DNA from 4 places in the Dermacoccus sp. SAI-028 genome. Region 3 is predicted to be linked to each of the others. Evidence: riboswitches for the same ligand, from Rfam matches in the RefSeq annotation. Region 3 holds a riboswitch; each other region holds the start of a gene.
What was found. A riboswitch is a leader RNA that binds a small molecule or an ion and turns the genes downstream of it on or off. The one in region 3 is predicted to bind S-adenosylmethionine.
Positions count from the first base shown of each region.

Region 1 (4,946 bases), 1.2 Mb from region 3:
GGTCACGGCCCTTCGTCATGCTCGCGCCGAGCGGCGCGAAGGGTGTGTCAGTGACGCAGCGCCTTGCGGGCCAGAGCGTTGCCGATGAACTGGGCGATCTGAACGAAGACGATGATGACGACGACGGCGGCCCACGTCACGGCCCAGTCGTAGCGGCGGTAACCGTAGGACAGGGCGAAGTCACCGATGCCGCCGCCGCCCATGGCGCCGACGACGGCCGTCATGTCGATGACCGCGACGAGCGCGAACGTGTAGCCGAGGATCAGCGGCGCCAGCGCCTCGGGGATGAGCACGGTGCGAATGATGCGCCACGGACTCGCCCCCATCGCCTGCGCCGCCTCGATGACGCCGGGGTCGACGCTCACGAGGTTCTGCTCGACGATGCGGCTGATGCCGAAGGTCGAGGCGATCGTCAGCGGGAAGATCATCGACTTCGCACCGATCGTCGAGCCCGTGACGGCGAGCGTCAACGGCCCGAGAGCGGCGGCGAAGATGATGAACGGGATCGGTCGGATGATGTTGACGAGGACGTTGAGCACCGTGTGCAGAACTCGGTTCTCGAGGATGCCGCCGCGTCGTGTGGTGTTGAGCAGCACGCCGAGGGCGAGGCCGAGCAGGCCGCCCATGATGATCGTCGCGCCGACCATGAGCAGCGTCTCGCCCACCGCGGTGACGATCGTGGGGCGCAGCGCCTCCCAATCGGTTGCGGGCATCATGCGGCGACCTCCTCGACGTCGGCGGCGAGACGCAGTTCGTCGAGCACGGTGGTGACGGCGCCGTCGTCGCCGCGCAGGGCGAGCGTCAACGTCGTCAGGGTGTCGTCCTTGAGCGGTGTGAGGCCGCCGTGCACGATCTCCGGTTCGACGCCGTGTGCGGACATGCGGGCCAGGACACGGCCGAACTCGCGCGGGTCGTGAACCGTCAGCGTCGCGAGGTGCCCGTCGTGGGCAGCGCGCAGCCGGGCGCTCTCGCGTGCGTCGGGCACGTTCCGCAGGGTGGCGTCGACGAGGCGGCGCGTCGCGTCCGCCTTCGGCGCGCCGAGGACGTCGACGGTGCGCCCGGACTCGACGATGCGGCCGGCCTCGAGGACGACGACGTCGTCGGCGAGTTCGCGCACGACGTCCATCTCGTGGGTGATGACGACGATCGTCACGCCGAGCTCGTCGTTGACGCGGCGCAGCAGCGCGAGGACGTCCTTCGTCGTGTCGGGGTCGAGCGCGGACGTGGACTCGTCGGCGAGCAGGATCTCCGGGTTCGTCGCGAGCGCACGGGCGATGCCGACGCGCTGCTTCTGCCCGCCGGAGAGCTCGTCGGGGTAGGCCCACGCCTTCTCGGTGAGCCCGACGAAGCTGAGCAGCTCGGTGATGCGCGCCTCCTGGCGCGCCTTGTCCCAGTCGGCGACCTCGAGGGGGTAGGCGACGTTGGCGTACACCGTGCGCGAGCGGATGAGGTTGAACTGCTGGAACACCATGCCGATGCGACCGCGCAGCTCGCGCACCTGCTTCGCGGACAGCGACGCGAGGTCGACGCCGTCGATCTCGACGTGGCCGCGCGTCGGCGTCTCCAGGCCGTTGATGAGACGTACGAGGGTGCTCTTACCTGCGCCGGAGAAACCGATGACGGCGACGATGCGTCCGCGCTCCACCTGCGTCGTGATGCCGTCGAGAGCCGTCACCCGGCTCTTGCCGCGGGTGAACGTCTTGCCGACGTCGTGGAAGGCGACGGCGGGCGGGGTGGCACTCGCCGGCGCGGCGGCCTTCGTCAGTGTGGGGGAGGGGCCCGTCACTTCGATCCCTTCGCCTTGATCTGGGCCTCGAGGTTCGCGAGGATGCCCTGCACCTCGGAGGCGGAGTTGTTCACGAGGACGCTCGTGCCCTTCGTGCGCTCCTCGATGAGCTTCTCGACGCTCGGGTCGTGGTAGGCCTTGACGAACTTGGCGTAGTCGGCGTTGTCCTTGTCCGCGGCGCGCGCGACGACGACGTTGATGTACGGCTTCGACGAGGCCGCATGCGGGTCGTCCTTGAACAGGGCCTTGCTCGGGTCGAGCTTCGCGTCCGCGGCGAAGTTGTTGTTGACGATCGCGCCGTCGACGGACGGCAGCGCGGCCGCGGTCTGCTCGGCGTTGACCGCTGTGACGGTGACCTTCGAGGCGCCGGCGTCGATGTCGGCCGGGGTCGACAGCGAGGTGCCACCACCCTTGAGCTTCAGCAGTCCGGCGCTCTGCAGCAGCAGCAAGGCGCGCGCCTGGTTCGTCGGATCGTTGGGGATGGCGATCTTGCCGCCCTGGGGGAACTGGCCGACGCTCGTGTGCTTCTTCGAGTACAGCGCCAGCGGGACGATGTACGTCGCCCCGATGGGCGTGAGGTTCTGCTTCGCCTTGGTGTTGTAGTCGGCGAGGAATTGCAGGTGCTGGAACTGGTTGAGGTCGACCTGGCCCTCGGAGAGCGCGGGGTTGGCCTGGGTGTAATCAGAGAAGTTGACCGGTTCGATGTCGAGACCGTACTTGTCCTTGCCCACCTTGACGAGCTGGTTCCAGTACGGGTCCGACGCCTCCGTCGTGCCCACCTTGAGGTGGGTCAGCTTGTCGTCACTGCTCCCGCCGAGCACCTTGGCCCCGATGCCGGCGGCCAGCGCGACGACGAGGACGCCTGCGCCGATCGCAACGTACTTGCCGGTGTCGTTCTTCGGTTTCGGGGGCAGGGCGGTCGCGCCGTTCTCGGCGCTCGTGGCGTCATGCGTGGACGAGGTGGGCGTCGAGGTCTCGTCGGCGGGGGTGTGCTTGTCGGTCATGATCTCTCCTGGTGAGGCGGCAAGGATGCGAATGCGCGGGGCTGGCGCGGGTGCGCGGAGTCAGCGTGAAGGCGGGGCGCCGGGGTGGGGCGCGGTGCGCGGTGTCGTGCGGGGCATGCCTTTCGGGGCCTGGGCAGCGCAACGGAAGGCTCACGAGGATGCCGTCACGTTGGGTGCCGAGCGTGCTTGCCGCGTGGTCGACGCGGCCGGGTCATCACCTGGAGCACCCCGCCACGCGTGTGAGGGTTGCCGTCCGACCAGCCAGGGCTTTGCATCGGATCTCTTGACCAGCAGCGAGATTAGAGCCGCGCACGACAAAGCGTCAAGTTGTGGCACTGGAGATGAGACGTGGGCGAAGATTGTGACGTGCGACACGCGGCGTGGCTGATGCGGCGTCTTTCGCCGTCGAGGCTCGGGTGAGTGATTTCTTCACACAGCTTGGACGATCGTCTAGGTGGGTGATGAGTGTGACGTCGGCCACGCGCCGAGGGCCCCGGCGTCGTGTTCGACGACGCCCCACCCGGGCAGCACTTCGGTGACGTCCTGACTCAGCCGGACGCCACACGCTCGGCTGGTTCGAGCGTGCGGGCGGTCTTCCGCGGCGGCCACCCGAAGAATGACTTCCGCACGATGGGCACGTTCGTCAAGGTGCAGCGTCAGGTCGGCTCGTCGTGGGTCGACGTCCTCGACGACCACGACTGGGACACCTCGTACGTCTGGTCGCGCGAGGGCGTCTCGTACTCGCGATGCACCATGGAGCGGCGCATACGTCGCGGCACGCCCGCGAGCACGTATCGCCTCGTGCAGCAGGGCAGCTGGAAGAACGGCTGGAACGGCAAGGTCAGTGCCCATACCGGAACGAGCCGGGCCTTCCAGGTGCGCTGAGACGGCCGGTGCGCCGCGGTGGCCGGTTGATCGGCCGCCGGCTCAGCGGCCGCCGTGCATGTCGTCGTCAGCGTGGCGGGAGGACATCCGTCTGCGCGGGCAGGTCGGCGACGCCGACGGGGCACGTGACGCCCTTGAAGCCGTGGTTGCAGTAGCCGCCGGGGTGCTTGGACAGGTACTGCTGGTGGTACAGCTCCGCCGGCCAGAAGGGGCCCGCCTCGTCGGCCGGGCGCATCTCGGTCGTGATGGCGCCGCGGCCCGCGTCGTCGAGTGCCTCCTGGAAGAGCGCGGACGTCTCGCGGGCAGCGCGCTCCTGCTGCGGCGTCGTCCAGTAGATCGCCGAGCGGTATTGCGTGCCGACGTCGTTGCCCTGCCGGTTCGCGGTCGTCGGGTCGTGGTTCTCCCAGAACGCCTTGAGAAGCTCGCGTTCGGACACGCGCGACGGGTCGTAGGCCACCATGACCGTCTCGGTGTGGCCCGTGCCGCCGCCACAGACATCTTCGTACGTCGGCTCGGTGGCGTGGCCGCCCATGTACCCGACGGCCGTGGTGACGACGCCCGGAATCTTCCAGAAGATGCGTTCGGCGCCCCAGAAGCAGCCCATCGCGACGTACAGGGTCGCCGAGCCGTCGGGCAGTTCGGAGAACATCGGCACGTCGAGGACGTCGTGCAGGTCGCTCGCCTCGGGCGTTCGGGTGTGCTTTCGAGTGAACATGAGGTGCCTTTCCTCGGGTTCCGAGACAACACCGCCGGCGGTCGAGGCATTCCGGCCCGACCCTCCGCCGGCATGAACGGGTTGTCGCACGATCCAGGCGGACGCGCCGAAAAACCGGTTGCGTACGCAGCTGGTGCTGAGTGCAATGTCGCCATGCGCATTCGTCAGATCGGCCCGTCCGACCCGCTGTTCGACGCCTGGGCGCAGGTGTTCATGACGGTGGGCCACGAGCAGTGGGGCAAGCACACGATCGCCTACCCCGCCGACGAGCTGCGCGCCATGTGGGGCAAGGAATCCGAGACGCGTCATGCGTTCGTCGCCGTCGAGGGGGAAGCCTCGTGCGACGACGACGCCGTTGGGGGAGCAGCCGACATACAGGATGATGGCGTGGACACAGCAGCTGGCGTCGTCGGTGCCGCCGAGCTCGTCCTGCCGCGCCGCGACAACACCCACCTCGCGTTTCTCCACCTCGACGTGCCGGCTCCCGCGCGACGACGGGGTGTCGGCTCGGCGCTGCTCTCAGCCGCGGAGGAGATCATGCAGGACGAGGGACGTA
Region 1 covers NZ_SMFS01000001.1:2,363,584-2,368,529, reverse strand. The annotation lists gene EDC82_RS10780 (methionine ABC transporter permease) at 48-716, opposite strand; gene EDC82_RS10775 (methionine ABC transporter ATP-binding protein) at 713-1,786, opposite strand; gene EDC82_RS10770 (MetQ/NlpA family ABC transporter substrate-binding protein) at 1,783-2,790, opposite strand; SAM riboswitch class IV at 2,968-3,079, opposite strand; gene EDC82_RS10765 (neutral/alkaline non-lysosomal ceramidase C-terminal domain-containing protein) at 3,292-3,675, shown strand; gene msrA (peptide-methionine (S)-S-oxide reductase MsrA) at 3,743-4,390, opposite strand; gene EDC82_RS10755 (GNAT family N-acetyltransferase) at 4,544-4,946, shown strand, end outside.
Region 1: another riboswitch for S-adenosylmethionine. It lies ahead of EDC82_RS10770 (MetQ/NlpA family ABC transporter substrate-binding protein); the one in region 3 lies ahead of EDC82_RS05325 (aminotransferase class V-fold PLP-dependent enzyme).

Region 2 (4,946 bases), 270 kb from region 3:
GCACGCACCCCGGCCTTCGTCAGCTTCGTGAACTCCTCGGTCTCGTCGTCGGTGAGGTCGATGTACGAGGCGACGTGACGGTACGGGCACACGAGCAGGTGGCCCGGGTTGTACGGGAACAGGTTCATCACGACGAAACAGTGCTCACCACGGTGGACGATGAGGCCGTCGGCGTCGGTCTTCGTAGGCGACGCGCAGAACGGGCAGCCGTGGCCGGCGTCCTTTGTCGGACGCTCGCCCTCGATGTACGCCATGCGGTGCGGCGTCCACAGCCGCCCGAACCCGTCGGCCTCGCCCGCGAAGGCGCCGGCTTGCTCGATGAGGATGTCGTCCTGCGAATCAGTGTTGAACTCGTCGACCATGGCCCGATCCTAGAGCCCCGCCTGCCTCGACGCAGCGGCCGCGGGTGGGCTCGCGCGCACCATGCACCCCGGGTGAGCGGTCTCAGACCGCCGCGATCTCGCGCAGACGCGCCGGGACAATGGTTCGGTCGGCTTCCCCCGCGTGCGCGACGTCGCCGACACGGCCCGCCAACGTCCGCGCGACCTCGGCCGCGTCGCCGTCACCGACGACGGCGACGATGCTCGCCAGCCCGGCGAGGCCCGTGACGGCGTCCTCGAGGTCGAGCCAGTCGTCGTCATCGAGGCCGGCCGCCGCCCCCGGCCATGCGACCGAGGCGGCCATGACGCCGTCACGAGCCCACTGCTCGACAGCGTCGCGCGCGAGGGCGCCGTCAGCACCGAGGTGCAGGACGACGGCGTTCGCGACCGGTTTGGACGGGCAGGCGATGCAGCGCTCGCGCTGATCGAGCGCCCAGATGACGTCGTCGCTCATGACGCACGCTCCGCATCGCGGCGGGCGTCGAGGCCGAACGGCGCCACACGCTGCATGTGACGTTCGTCCGGCGGGCCGAAGCCGGCCCGTTCGTACAGCCTGCGGGCACGCGGACGGGCGTTGAGCATCATTCGCGCGACGTCGTGCGCGTCGGCCCAGGCGTCGACGATCCGCAGCATCCGCTCGGCCAGGCCCTGGCCGCGCGCCGACGGCGTGACGAAGACGACCGCGATGTTGAGCGACGGCTGCGCCGGCCGAGCCAGCGCCGGGGGCCGGTGCACGAGCGACGTCTGCACCATGCCGAGAGCCGTCCCGTCAGCACTCGAGGCGAGCCACGTCGGCAGATCGTCGTAGTGCGCGAGCCAGTGATCGGCATACTCGGTGATGAAGCCGGAGCGGTTGCTCTCCCCCGCCTCGAGGTCCATCTGCAGACGCAGCGCCGCGCAGGCGAACGCGTCTTCGCGGCGCGCGCGGACGATCGTCGGTGTCATGGCAACAGTCAAGCACGGCATGAGGGTCGTCGCCCGTAGGCGCGTCGCGTCAGCACGGGGCCGCGACCGGAATGTGAGACAGCATTCCCGCCTGATGACACCACCCGGCCTAGAGTGGCCGCAGGTCACGAGCGCCAGCGTCAAACCCCGGTTTGCTGGCCGGCAACCCTCCCACCGCGGCGGGGTGCTCCGGGTGACGACCTGGCCCGGCGCCGAGCGCGTCCGGGCAAGCGCGGAGGGATTCCCCTTCGGGCACCACACGTACGGTGCGCCGCCCGTGCGTCCACGTACTCCTCGAGAGGGACATCATCATGAGCTCCGAGAACTGGGCCTTCGAGACCAAGCAGATCCACGTCGGCCAGAACGTCGACGGCGACACCGGCGCCCGGGCGCTGCCGATCTACCAGACGACGTCGTTCGTCTTCGACTCCGCCGAGACCGCGGCCAACCGCTTCGGCCTGTCGGATCTCGGCCCCATCTACACGCGCATCGGCAACCCGACGGCGCAGGCGGTCGAAGACCGCATCGCCGCGCTGGAGGGCGGCGTCGGCGCGTTGCTGCTCGCGTCGGGTCAGGCGGCGACGACGTTCGCCATCCTCAACGTCGCTCAGGCCGGCGACCACATCGTCGCCTCGTCCGCGCTGTACGGCGGCACGTACAACCTGCTGAAGTACACGCTCAAGCGACTCGGCGTCGAGACGACGTTCATCGACAACATCAACGATCTCGACGAGTGGCGCGGCGCCATCCGCGACAACACGAAGCTGCTGTTCGGCGAGACGCTGAGCAACCCCGACCAGAAGGTGCTCGACGTGCGCGGCCTCGCCGACATCGCGCATGACGCCGGGGTGCCGCTGTTCGTCGACAACACCGTCGCGACGCCGTACCTGCTGCGCCCGATCGAGCATGGCGCGGACGTCGTCATTCACTCCGCGACGAAGTACCTCGGGGGGCACGGGACGTCGATCGCCGGCGTGCTCGTCGACGCCGGGACGTTCGACTACGCCGCCGACCCGGCGAAGTTCCCGCAGTTCAACGAGCCGTCGGAGAGCTACCACGGTCTCGTGTTCGCCCGCGACCTCGGCGTCGGATCGCCGCTCGGCGCGAACCTCGCCTTCATCCTCAAGGCGCGCGTCGAACTGCTGCGCGACCTCGGCGCGGCCGTCTCCCCGTTCAACGCGTTCCTCATCGCGCAAGGCCTCGAGACGTTGTCGCTGCGTGTGGAGCGACACGTGGAGAACGCGAAGAAGGTCGTCGAGTTCCTGAAGTCGCAGCCGCAGGTCGAGAAGTTGTTCTACGCCTCCGACCCGTCGAGCCCCTACAAGGAACTCGCCGACCGCTACCTGCCCGCCGGCTCCGGCGCCGTGCTGTCGTTCGAGATCGCCGGCGGCGTCGAGGCGGGCAAGAAGTTCGTCGACGCTCTCGAACTGCACTCGCACGTCGCGAACATCGGTGACGTCCGTTCCCTCGCCATCCATCCTGCGTCGACGACGCACTCCCAGGGCAGCGACGAGGACCGCCGCGGCGCCGGCGTGACGCCCGGACTCGTGCGGTTGAGCGTCGGCATCGAGAACTCCGCCGACATCATCGCCGACCTCGAGAAGGGCTTCGCTGCAGCGAAGTGACCGTGCGCTGAGGTGGGTCCCCGCGACGGGTGACGCAACCGGGTTCCCTACCCCGAGCGTGGTCACCCGGCCGTGTCGAACGCCGGCCCTCGGGTGCACATGCCAACACACGAGCGCGCCCCCGAACCGCGAGGTTCGGGGGCGCGCGTCGTCGTCGAGGCAGACGTCAGCCGGCCGTCGGGTCGGTGTTCTGACGTTCGGTGATGACGCGGGTGATCTCGGCGATCGCGTCGGCCACCGGCACGCCGTTCTTCTGCGACCCGTCGCGGAAACGGAACGAGACGGCGCCGTTGTCGCGGTCCTCTTCACCGGCGATCAGGATGAACGGCGCCTTCGACTTGGACGCGTTGCGGATCTTCTTCGGGAAGCGGTCGTCGCTCATGTCGACCTCGACACGCACGCCGGCTTCGCGCAGCTTCATCGCGACGTCCTGCAGGTAGTCGTAGTACTCCTCCGCGACGGGCACGGCGAGCACCTGAACCGGCGCGAGCCACGCCGGGAACGCGCCCGCGTAGTGCTCGACGAGCACGCCGAGGAAGCGTTCGATCGAGCCGAACTTCGCCGAGTGGACCATGACGGGCTGCTGACGCGAACCGTCCGCCGCCTGGTACTCGAGGCCGAAACGAGCGGGCTGGTTGAAGTCGTACTGGATCGTCGACATCTGCCAGGTACGGCCGATGGCGTCGCGCGCCTGCACGGAGATCTTTGGGCCGTAGAACGCGGCACCGCCCGGGTCCGGCACGAGCTCGAGGCCGGACTCGAGCGCGACGTCCGACAGCACCTTCGTCGCGATGTCCCACTGTTCGTCGGTGCCGATGAACTTGTCCTTCTTGTCGCCGTCGACGTCGCGCGTCGAGAGCTCGAGGTAGAAGTCGTTCATGCCGAAGTCGCGCAGTAGGCCGAGGATGAAGTCGAGCAGGTGCTTGATCTCCCCCGGCGCCTGTTCGGGCGTGACGTAGCTGTGCGAGTCGTCCTGGGTGATCATGCGCACGCGCGTCAGACCGGAGAGCACGCCCGACTTCTCGTCGCGGTACACCGTGCCGAACTCGAAGAAGCGCAGCGGCAGCTCGCGGTAGGAGCGCCCACGCGAACGGAAGATCTCGTTGTGCATCGGGCAGTTCATCGCCTTGAGGCGGTAGTTCTGCCCGTCGACGTCGAGGGGCGGGAACATCCCGTCCGCGTAGTACGGCAGGTGACCCGAGGTGTAGAAGAGGTCTTCCTTCGCGATGTGCGGCGTGCCGACGTAGGAGAAGCCCTCCTCGATGTGACGGCGGCGGACGTAGTCCTCCATCTCACGCTTGATGATGCCGCCCTTGGGGTGGAACACGGGCAGGCCGGGGCCGATGTTCTCGGGGAAGCTGAACAGGTCGAGCTCGGCGCCGAGCTTGCGGTGGTCGCGCTTCTCGGCCTCGGCGAGGCGCTCGAGGTAGGCCTTCAGCTCGTCCTTCGTCGGCCACGCAGTGCCGTAGATGCGCTGCAGCTGCGGGTTCTTCTCGCTGCCGCGCCAGTACGCGGCGGCCGAACGCATGAGCTTGAACGCGTTGCCGAGCACCTTCGTCGACGGCACGTGCGGGCCGCGGCACAGGTCGCCCCAGGCGACGGTGCCGTCGCGGCGGACGTTGTCGTAGATCGTCAGCTCACCGCCACCGACCTCGGCCTCCGCGCCCTCGGCCGCATTCGCAGCGTTGCCCTTGAGGCCGATGAGCTCGCACTTGTAGGGCTCGTGCGCCAGTTCTTCGAGGCCCTCGGCGTCGGTGATGACGCGGCGGTTGAACGTCTGGCCCTCGTTGACGATCCTCTGCATCGCCTTCTCGAGCTTCTTGAGGTCGTCGGGCGTGAACGCCTCGGCGACGTCGAAGTCGTAGTAGAAACCGTCGGTGACGGGCGGTCCGATGCCGAGCTTCGCGCTCGGGTTGATCTGCTGCACCGCCTGCGCGAGCACGTGGGCCGCGGAGTGACGCAGGACGGCGAGGCCCTCGGGGTCCTGCGCGGTGAC
Region 2 covers NZ_SMFS01000001.1:1,405,905-1,410,850, reverse strand. The annotation lists gene EDC82_RS06465 (HIT domain-containing protein) at 1-362, opposite strand, end outside; gene EDC82_RS06460 (hypothetical protein) at 445-834, opposite strand; gene EDC82_RS06455 (GNAT family N-acetyltransferase) at 831-1,325, opposite strand; SAM riboswitch class IV at 1,449-1,564, shown strand; gene EDC82_RS06450 (bifunctional o-acetylhomoserine/o-acetylserine sulfhydrylase) at 1,637-2,950, shown strand; gene thrS (threonine--tRNA ligase) at 3,117-4,946, opposite strand, start outside.
Region 2: another riboswitch for S-adenosylmethionine. It lies ahead of EDC82_RS06450 (bifunctional o-acetylhomoserine/o-acetylserine sulfhydrylase); the one in region 3 lies ahead of EDC82_RS05325 (aminotransferase class V-fold PLP-dependent enzyme).

Region 3 (4,946 bases):
CCATGCGCACCTCTTCGGGCGTGGCCCGCATGAGCAACGACGTGATCATCGAGTTGACGAAGCTCGACTTACCGGCGCCCGTCGCACCCGCGACGAGCATGTGCGGCATCTTCGCGAGGTTCGCGACGACGTAGCCGCCCTCGACGTCCTTGCCGACACCCATGACCATCGGGTGCGTGTTGTTGCGCGCCGCCTGGCTGCGCAGCACGTCGCCGAGGCTGACGAGTTCCTTGTCGGCGTTCGGGATCTCGATACCGATGGCCTTCTTGCCGGGGATCGGCGACAGGATGCGCACGTCGGCGCTCGCGACGGCGTACGAGATGTTCTTGCTCAACCCCGTCACACGGTCGACCTTGACGCCGGGGCCGAGTTCGACCTCGTAGCGCGTCACCGTCGGGCCGCGCGTGAACCCGCTGACGACGGCGTCGATACCGAACTGCTCGAGTACCTCGGTCAGCGCGTCGACGACGCGGTCGTTCGCGGCGGAACGCTCCTTGGGCGGGGTCCCCTGTTCGAGGACGTTCGAATCGGGCAGCGTGTACGTGACGTCGCCGCCCATTGCGAGCTGCTCGACACGAGGTGGAAGCTGTTCGGTGGGCTGAGCTTCCACCTGACGTTGAGGGACGGCTGCGGCCGGCGCAGCCTGCTCGACGCGCGTGGCACCGGCATCCTGACGGGCCGCCGCGGCCTTCGGCGACTCCCCCGGCCGCTGTGCCGACGCCGGGCGCGACGCCTGCGCCGCACGTGCGGAGGCCTGGTCGACAACGGCATCGTCGACGGAATCCATGGGTGCGGAGCGGCGCGCTGCCCCACCTGCCGCCTCCCCTGCCGGCGACGCTCCGGAGCGCGATGCTCGGGCTCGCGCGAGCGCAGCGGCGCTCGCGTCACCGGCGCGCTCGTCGTCAGAGCCGCCGGCGGGCATCTCTCGCGTCTGATCGACGCCCGCCGGGGCGCCGTCGATCGTGTCGATGTCGTAGATCTGCTGCTCACCGCGACGGCGGTTGAGCGGGTTGCGTGATATGCCACGGCCCGCGCCGCGCGGCCCCTTGCCGACGACCTCGGCGGCCTGCTCGTAGGGCTCATCGCCGCGCCGGGCGTCGTCACCCGCGCCGCGACGCGAGCCGCCCCGCGCGCGGTTACCGATGTCGGCGCCGTGCAGGTCGTCGGCGACGGCGTCACGCTGAAGCAGCTCGCCCTCGTCGTCGCGTTCATCGAGGGGGTGGCCGAAGATCTGCGCCTCGACCTCGCGGATGCGCTGCGGGATGCGATTGACGGGCGTGCGCGTCAGCACGAGGAAACCGAAGAACGACACGAGCGCGAGGATGATGCCCGCGCCCCACACCGTGAGCGCGGCAGACAGCGGCCCTCCCGTGATGACGCCGAGGATGCCGCCTGCGCCGCGCACCGCGGTCGAAACCCCTGTCGACGGACGCCCGCCGACGAGGTGGGCGATCCCCGTCGAGCCGAGCGCGAGGATCGTCAGTCCGATCGTCATGCGGTTGGTCGGCTGGTGCCCCCGCGGGTGGCGGAACATGTGGATGGCCATGCCGATGAGGACGACGGGCAGAACGTAGGCGATGACGCCGAACGTGCCGGCCGCGACGGCGTGGACGACGTCCCCGAACATGCCGGGCAGCCCCCACCACTCCCGCGCAGCGACGACGATGCCGAGGGCGAGGAGGGCGAAACCGAGCCCGTCGCGACGGTGTTCGGGTTCGAGGTCAGAAGCGGCGGCGCCGACGCGGCGGACGGTGCCGCCGGCGACGTGCGAAACACCCATCCACGCGCCACGAGCAGCGCGACCGGACGCGGAGGGACGCGCTTCAGCAGCCCCTCGCGACGAGCCGGTCTTGCGCGCGGGTGCATTCTTCGTCGTGCCGCCCGAACGTGGTGCGCTCGACTTCGGCGGGGTCGTGCGGGCGCGCGTCGTCGAGGCCGCAGATGCGCCGGCCGGGCGCGAGCTCTTGGCGCGCGGCTGCGAAGAGGCCTTCTTCGCGACGAGGACGCTGTCGTTCGCTGGTCTGTTTCGGGTCGCCACCCCGCAAGGCTAGTGGGGGTTCCGGCCGTTTTCGCGGACCCACGCCGTGACACGGGTCCAATGGTGACGGCGGGTCGGCTCGACACCTTCGAATCCGCGTCCCGATGCGCTGGCGCGTTGACGCGCTCGCATCCGACAGCGCCCTGACCCTTGTCGGAGGCGCCGCCAGCTGCCCGGGGGACCACGGGCATCCCCACCGCGAGACGCCGACTCTTGCGCGCGGCGCTCGCCATCCGCGATCCCACAGGTGATCTCACGATGCGAACCTCTGGCCGCACGTCGGTGGACGCGGCGGAGGGCCGGGTGCGAGCGTTCACGTAGGTCATGAGTTCCAGCGCACAGCCCCGGCTTGCTGGACGGCAACCCTCCACCGCGGTGGGGTGCTCCGGGTGACGACCTGGCCGCCACCAGCACCGGTGTCGGCAAGCGCGGGCCGAGCCATCTGGCGACGGCGAGGCCCCTGATTCGAGGAGCCTCGATGCCCCGTTCTGCCATTCTCTCGATCCTTGACTCCGACGCGCGCCGCCACGCTGCGAGCCACACGACCCGCCCCGCTCACGCCGTAACCCCCGGGACTCCCGTCGCGGACCCCGAGCGTCACCACACCCAGCCCGCGCACCCCGGCGGGTCCCGTCGCGAGACGCCCACGGCTACCCATCATCGCGCGGACGCGCCGCAGCAGGCCAATGCCGCCCTGGCCACGATCGGCGCCGATCTCGGCGTCGCGACGCTCGACGGGCGCGTCGTCGAGCACGCGAACTTCGACCACGGCGCGACGGCTCCCGCGCTGCAGGCCGCCGCGCGGGCCGTCGACACGACCCTGCGCACGTACGGTTCGGTGCATCGCGGTGCGGGACGGGCGTCGCAGCTGACGACCCGGTGGTACGAGGAGGCTCGGCAGGAGGTCGCCGCGTTCGTCGGCGCGCGCGAGGACGACGTCACCGTCTTCACGCGCAACACCTCGGACGCGCTCAACCTGTTGGCTCACTGTCTGCCGCAACAGACGCAGGTCTTCGTGTTCCGCTCGATGCACCACGCGGCGCTGCTGCCGTGGGCGGACGAGCGGACGACGCGGCTGCCGATCCCTCACTCTCACGCCGAGGCTGAGGGCTACCTCGACGTCGCTCTGGCGGAATTCCGCGCCCACAACGATGCTCCCGTGTTGGTCCTCATCACCGGCGCCTGCAACGTGACGGGCGAGGTGTGGCCCATCGAGCGCCTCGCCGCCGTCGCCCGCCGGCATGAGGCGCGGACGGCTCTCGACGCCGCGCAGCTCGCCCCGCACCGCCGCGTCGACATCGACGCCTGGGGCATCGACTACGTCGCTCTGTCCGGCCACAAGGCCTACGCGCCGTACGGTTCAGGAGCCCTCGTCGGGCGCCGCGACTGGCTCGACACCGCCCCTCCGTACTTCCGCGCCGGCGGCGCGAGCCACCGCGTCAGCGAAGATGCGTCAGGCGCCGGCGACGTCGCCTGGGCGCCCGCGCCCGCACGCCACGAGGGCGGCACCCCGAACGCGGTCGGGGCCATCGCGCTCGCGGCCGCAGCCTCGACGCTGTCCGCGCAGCGCGGCGAAGCCGAGGCGCGCGAGGAGAAGATCCACGCCATCGTCCGCGACGGTCTCAACTCGATCGACGGCGTGAGGATCGTCGAACTCTTCGACGAGCAGAATGCCGCGGACGCTCACCTCGACGATGGCGCGCCAAGGCGGAATGCGAGCGACAACGTCGGCGTCACGACGTTCACCGTCGCCGGATACGACCCGACGCTCGTCGCTCAGGTGCTCGCAGACGAGCACGGCATCGCTGTGCGCGACGGGCGATTCTGCGCTCACCTGCTCTGCGACGCGCGCCTCGGCGAGGGCGCGACGGCAGTGCGCGCCTCGATCGGTCTCGCCACGACGACAGAGCACGCACGACGCCTCGTCGACGCCGTGCGTGCTCTCGTCACCCATGGGCCCACCTTCGACTACACCCACACCCCGGGCCTCGGGTGGAGCCCCGTCACCGACCGACGAGACCTCTCAGAGCCCCGCCCCTGGTGAGGAGAACGAGCGGCGGTGGGCCCCAGCGAGGGGCTCACCGCCGCATTTCGTCAGATACGGGATGCCGACGCGGTGGCTCCTGTCGAAGGGCCCGCTCGCGCGCTCATGCGAGTTTTTTTGACCACGCTCAATAACAAACCTCGACGTCCATTTCGAATCCAGTTGCACCCCAACGGACGAAGGGTGCGACGCGTCACACGCGTCGCACCCTTCATTCATCCGAGATGGCAGCCAGAGGCGATCTCAGCCGCCTCACACGACCCCCTGACATACCCCCGAAGCGTCAGGCGTCGATGACCACCGGGATGATCATCGGTCGGCGGCGCAGCTTGCCGCCGACGAAACCGCCCACGGCGCGCCGGATGACCTGCTGCAGTTGGTGGCTGTCCTTGACACCCTTGTTGCGTGCCTCGAGCAGCGCCTGCTCGATCTTCGGCCGGACGCGGTCGAACACCTCGTCGCCCTCGGCGAAGCCGCGCGTGCGGATGTCCGGGCCGGCGAGGATCGCGCCCGTCTTCGCGTCGCGCACGACGATGACGGTGACGAAGCCCTCGTCACGCAGGATGCGGCGGTCCTTGAGCATGTCCTCGTCGGTCGTACCGACGAGCGAACCGTCGACGTAGACGTACCCGACCGGCACCGCGCCCGTGATGGCAGCCTTGCCGTTGACGAGGTCGACGACGACGCCGTTCTCGGCGAGCAGCACCTGGTCGCTCGGCACACCCGTCGCGGCGGCGAGCTTGCCGTTGGCGACGAGGTGACGCCACTCGCCGTGGATCGGCATGACGTTCTTCGGCTTGACGACGTTGTAGCAGTACAGCAGCTCGCCGGCGGAGGCGTGGCCCGAGACGTGCACCATCGCGT
Region 3 covers NZ_SMFS01000001.1:1,137,479-1,142,424, reverse strand. The annotation lists gene EDC82_RS05335 (DNA translocase FtsK) at 1-1,780, opposite strand, end outside; SAM riboswitch class IV at 2,359-2,473, shown strand; gene EDC82_RS05325 (aminotransferase class V-fold PLP-dependent enzyme) at 2,517-4,082, shown strand; gene EDC82_RS05320 (ribonuclease J) at 4,366-4,946, opposite strand, start outside.

Region 4 (4,946 bases), 840 kb from region 3:
GAAGCCATCCCCGCCGGCGCCACGGTGCGCCTCGCGAAGAAGACCTCGAACCTCTTCCGTCCGCGCGAGAAGGCGAAGGTGGGCCTCGACGTCAGCGGCCTCACGGGCGTCATCAGCATCGACGCCGATGCTCGCATGGCCGACGTCCAGGGCATGTGCACGTACGAGAACCTCGTCGACGCCACGCTCGAGCACGGCCTCATGCCGCTCGTCGTCCCGCAGTTGCGCACGATCACCCTCGGCGGCGCCGTCACCGGCCTCGGCATCGAGTCGACGTCGTTCAAGAACGGACTGCCGCACGAGTCCGTCCTCGAGATGGACATCCTCACCGGCACCGGCGAGCTGCTCACCGCCTCGCCGACCAACGAGCACGCCGACCTCTTCCGCGCCTTCCCCAACAGCTACGGCAGCCTGGGCTACGCGACGCGTCTGCGCATCGAACTGCAGCCGATCGGTGACCTCGTCGAGACGCGCAACGTGCGGTTCGCGAGCGTCGCAGCCATGACGCGAGCGATCGACGCCATCGTCGAGACCCGCGAGTGGCAGGGCGAACGCGTCGACGGCCTCGACGGCATGATCGTCAGCAAGGACGAGGCCTATCTCGTGCTCGCCAACTTCTTCCCCGAGACGCGCCGCCGCCCGAGCGACTACACGGGGCAGAACATCTTCTACAAGAGCATCAGTGAGCTCGACCGCGACACGTTGAGCGCGCACGACTACATCTGGCGTTGGGACACCGACTGGTTCTGGTGCTCCGACGCGTTCTTCGCACAGAACCCGAAGGTGCGACGCGTGTGGCCGCGCAAGTACCGTCGCAGCGACTTCTACCACCGCATCGTCGGGTGGGAGAACCGCTGGGGCTTCGCCGCGAGGATCGACGAGATGCGCGGCGAACTGCCGCGCGAGCGCGTCGTGCAGGACGTCGAGGTGCCCCTCGAACAGCTCGAGACGTTCATGCCGTGGTTCGACGAGCACGTCGGCATGACGCCCGTGTGGGTGTGCCCGCTGCGCCTGCGCGGCGACGACGCGTGGCCGCTGTACCAGCTCGAACCGAACCGCACGTACGTCAACGTCGGGTTCTGGGGCACCGTCGCCATCACCCCCGGGCGGTCTGACGGCGACGTCAACCGCGACATCGAGGCCGTGCTGCCGACGATGCACGGCCACAAGTCGCTCTATTCCGACGTCTACTACGACGCCGAGACGTTCGAAGCGCTGTACGGCGCAGCCGAATACCGCCGCATGAAGACGAAGTACGACCCGCAGGGCCGCCTTCCTGAGTTCGCTGACAAGATGAGGACGCACGCATGAGCCAGACCACGACCGCCAACCCCCTCGTCGCCCAGGCCGTCCAGGCCGTGTTGGAGGAGCCGTTGCCCTTCCGCATCACGGCGTACGACGGCACCGACATCGGCCCGCGCGACAGCGACATCGCCGTGCGTGTCGAGAGCGAGGAGGGGCTGCGCTACCTCCTCAGCGCCCCTGGCGATCTCGGCCTCGCCCGCGCCTATCTGACGGGCACGCTGACCGGCACCGGTTTCCACCCTGGTGACCCCTACGAGGTGTTCAGCCGCATCAAGCGTGACGTGCGCACGAAGCAGCTGACGCCGAAGGGCGTCGCGTCGGCGCTCGCGCCCGTCGTCAAGCAGCTGGGGCCGAAGGCGTTCGTCCACCCGCCGCTGCCCGAGGTCGAGAACGAGCCCCGCTGGAAGCGCCACCTCGCCAAGGTGAACCCGGTGAGCCGCGCCGCCGACTCGATCAAGCACCACTACGACGTCTCGAACGCGTTCTACGAGAAGGTGCTCGGTGACTCGATGGCCTACACGTGCGCCGTGTTCGACACGCCGGACGACACCCTCGAGGACGCGCAGGAGCGCAAGTTCGCCCTCGTTGCCGACAAGCTCGACCTGCAGCCCGGCCAACGGCTGCTCGACGTCGGCTGCGGCTGGGGCGGCATGGCGATGCACGCCGCTCGCGAGCGCGGCGTCCACGTCATAGGCGTCACCCTGAGCAAGGAGCAGGCCGAGTGGGGTCAGCGCGCCGTGCGTGAGGCGGGCCTCGAGAGCCTTGTCGAGATCCGCTACGGCGACTACCGCGACGTCACCGAGACGGGCTTCGACGCCGTCAGCTCGATCGGCCTCACGGAGCACATCGGCGTGAAGAACTACGCCAACTACTTCTCGTTCCTGCACTCGAAGCTGCGCGACGGTGGCCGCCTGCTCAACCACTGCATCACGCGTCGCGACGACACGGCTTCGGCCAAGCCGGAGCCGTTCACCGATCGCTATGTCTTCCCCGACGGCGAGCTCGCCTCGCCGGGGCGGCTCATCAGTGAGTGCCACGACGCCGGTTTCGAGGTTCAGCACGACGAGAACCTGCGCCTGTCGTACGCCCTGACGCTGCGCGACTGGTGCCGCAACCTCGAGGCGAACTGGGATTTCTGCGTCGCCGAGGCGGGCCTGCCGACCGCGAAGGTGTGGGGCATCTACATGGCCGGTTCACGCCTCGGGTTCGAGGAGGGCTGGCTGCACCTGCACCAGGTGCTCGCCACGAAGACGACCGACAACGGCGACAACGGCGGCTACCCGCTGGGCTCGCACTGGGCACCCTGAGCTCTCACTGGCGGTGCTGAGCGGCTGCCCGTTGCCCGTCCAGACGCAGGCAACGCGCAATCATGACGGTGGGGTGATGCCGACCAGCATCGCCGCCACCGTCATGATCTGCGTCCACGCGAACGCGTTCTGGAACGAACTGTTCGCGATGACGACGGCCGCCGAGCGCAGGTTGAACGCGAGGATCGCGGCGCGGGCCCCTGACGCGCGGCGTGTGCGCGCCCAGTAGACGAGAGCGCCGACGGCCGGCGCGAGCAGCGACCACATGTACGCGCTGAAATCGCTGCCACCATGCGACTTCACGAACTCGACCGTGACGATCGACGCTCCGATCTCGAACACGGTCAGGGCGACCATGAACCATCGATCACCGCTGCTCACCGACGGGGGAGTGCTCCACGGGCGTTCTGCTCTCAGTATGGCCGCCCGGGTGCGGCGGGCCCCTGACGAATGTCACGGTGTGGCCGCCGTTGATGCATAACTCGACCTTTATGTTTGGCCAGTGCTACGTTATGTGCGGGTCACGAGCCCCGGCGCGAAGTCTCGGCTGGCCGGGCGGCAACCCCCATGCGAACGCACACGTGCGCCGGGGTGCCCCGAGTAACGACCCGGCCGCCCGTCGACCGACGCGGCGGCAAGCGCAACGAAGGGTCTGCCATGACACTCCTCGACACCACGCCCGACACGAACGTCGACTCCGCGAGCGGCGCACCGACGGGTGTTCCGACGAGCGCAGCGGCGCGCCACGGCGGCACCGTCGCGACGCCCGGGCTGCGCATCGAACGCCTCGGCCCGGCGTTCGGCGCAATCGTCCACGGCGTCGACCTCGCGCAGGTCGACGACGCGATAGCGTTCGACCTGCGCCGCGCGCTGCTCGCGCACAAGGTGCTCTTCTTCCGGGGTCAGGACGCGTTCGACGACGACGCTCAGGTGCGCCTCGGAAACCTGCTCGGCGAGCTGACGGCGGGCCACCCCGTCGCGGGCACGCACGAGCGCAAGGAGATCTACTCGATCGACTCCTCCGACCCCGAGTTCTCGTTCTCCGACGAGTGGCACACGGATGTCACGTTCATGAAGGAGCCGCCGGCCATCAGCGTCCTGCGCGCCGTGACGTTGCCGGATTACGGCGGCGACACCTCCTGGGCCGACGCGCAGGCGGCGTACGACTCGCTGTCGGAGCCGTTCCGCGGCCTCGTCGACCAGCTCGTCGCCGCCCACGACGGCAACCGCGAATGGGGCGCGTACCTGCGCAAGAACGGTGGGCAGGAGTGGAGCGGCGAGGTCGTCACCGAGCTGCCCGTCGTCGAGCACCCCGTCGTGCGTGTGCACCCCGAGACGGGCCGTCGCGGGTTGTTCGTCAACCCCGGTTTCACCTCCCACATCGTCGGCGTGTCGCAGGCCGAGTCGCGGGCGATCCTCGACGTGCTGTACGCGCACCTGACGCAGCCCGAACACACCATCCGCCACCGTTGGGCGCCCGGCGACGTCGGCATCTGGGACAACCGTGCGACGTCGCACTACGCGAACCGCGACTACGTCGACGCCAACCTTGGCCCGCGCGCCATGAGGCGCGTGACGGTCGGTGGCGACAAGCCCGTCGGCGTCAATGGCCTGACGGGTGGCGCAGCTGCCTGACGGTGTGAGCTGACATGGCGCGGTGCGGGTCTCTGGGGCCCGCATCGCGTCGTCATGTACCCCTCTGCGATTTTCGTCCCCCTTCGCGAATCCCGTCCCCCTCGGCGAATCCGGTCCCCATCGGCGATTTGCTTGTGCACATTCGTCCAGCCGGCCGTCGGGAAAATCGGTCGCCGGGGGCGTCGCACGGTGATGGAATGACGGGATGCTGAAGCTCATCAGGCCCGACGCCGCTCGCTACGACGACTGGAAGGACGCATTCGACGAGTTCGGCGCGACGCCGAAAGACGGCACGGGCTATCGTCGCGACGACGTCGTCGACACGTCGCGCGCCGGGTTCGACGCCTACCTCACCGATCGTGCGCGCCAGGGCGATACGACCGTCGCGCCGCCTGAGGGATTCGTGCACTGCAGCTATTTCTGGGTGCTCGACGGCCCGCGGGCGGGGGAGGGTGACATCGTCGGCTTTCTGGCCCTGCGTCACACCCTCACCGAGGTGCTGTACGAGGCGATCGGTCACATCGGCTACTCGGTGCGTCCCAGCGCTCGTGGGCGGGGTGTCGCCGCGGGCGCGCTGATGCTCGGTCTCGACGAGGCGCGGGCGCTCGGCGTCGAACAGGTGCTGGTGTGCTGCAGCACCGAGAATCCGGCGTCACGCGCCGTCATCGAGAAGTGCGGCGGGCAGTTCGAGGACGTCCG
Region 4 covers NZ_SMFS01000001.1:299,137-304,082, forward strand. The annotation lists gene EDC82_RS01450 (FAD-binding oxidoreductase) at 1-1,311, shown strand, start outside; gene EDC82_RS01455 (cyclopropane-fatty-acyl-phospholipid synthase family protein) at 1,308-2,612, shown strand; gene EDC82_RS01460 (hypothetical protein) at 2,673-2,969, opposite strand; SAM riboswitch class IV at 3,132-3,259, shown strand; gene EDC82_RS01465 (TauD/TfdA family dioxygenase) at 3,270-4,247, shown strand; gene EDC82_RS01470 (GNAT family N-acetyltransferase) at 4,453-4,946, shown strand, end outside.
Region 4: another riboswitch for S-adenosylmethionine. It lies ahead of EDC82_RS01465 (TauD/TfdA family dioxygenase); the one in region 3 lies ahead of EDC82_RS05325 (aminotransferase class V-fold PLP-dependent enzyme).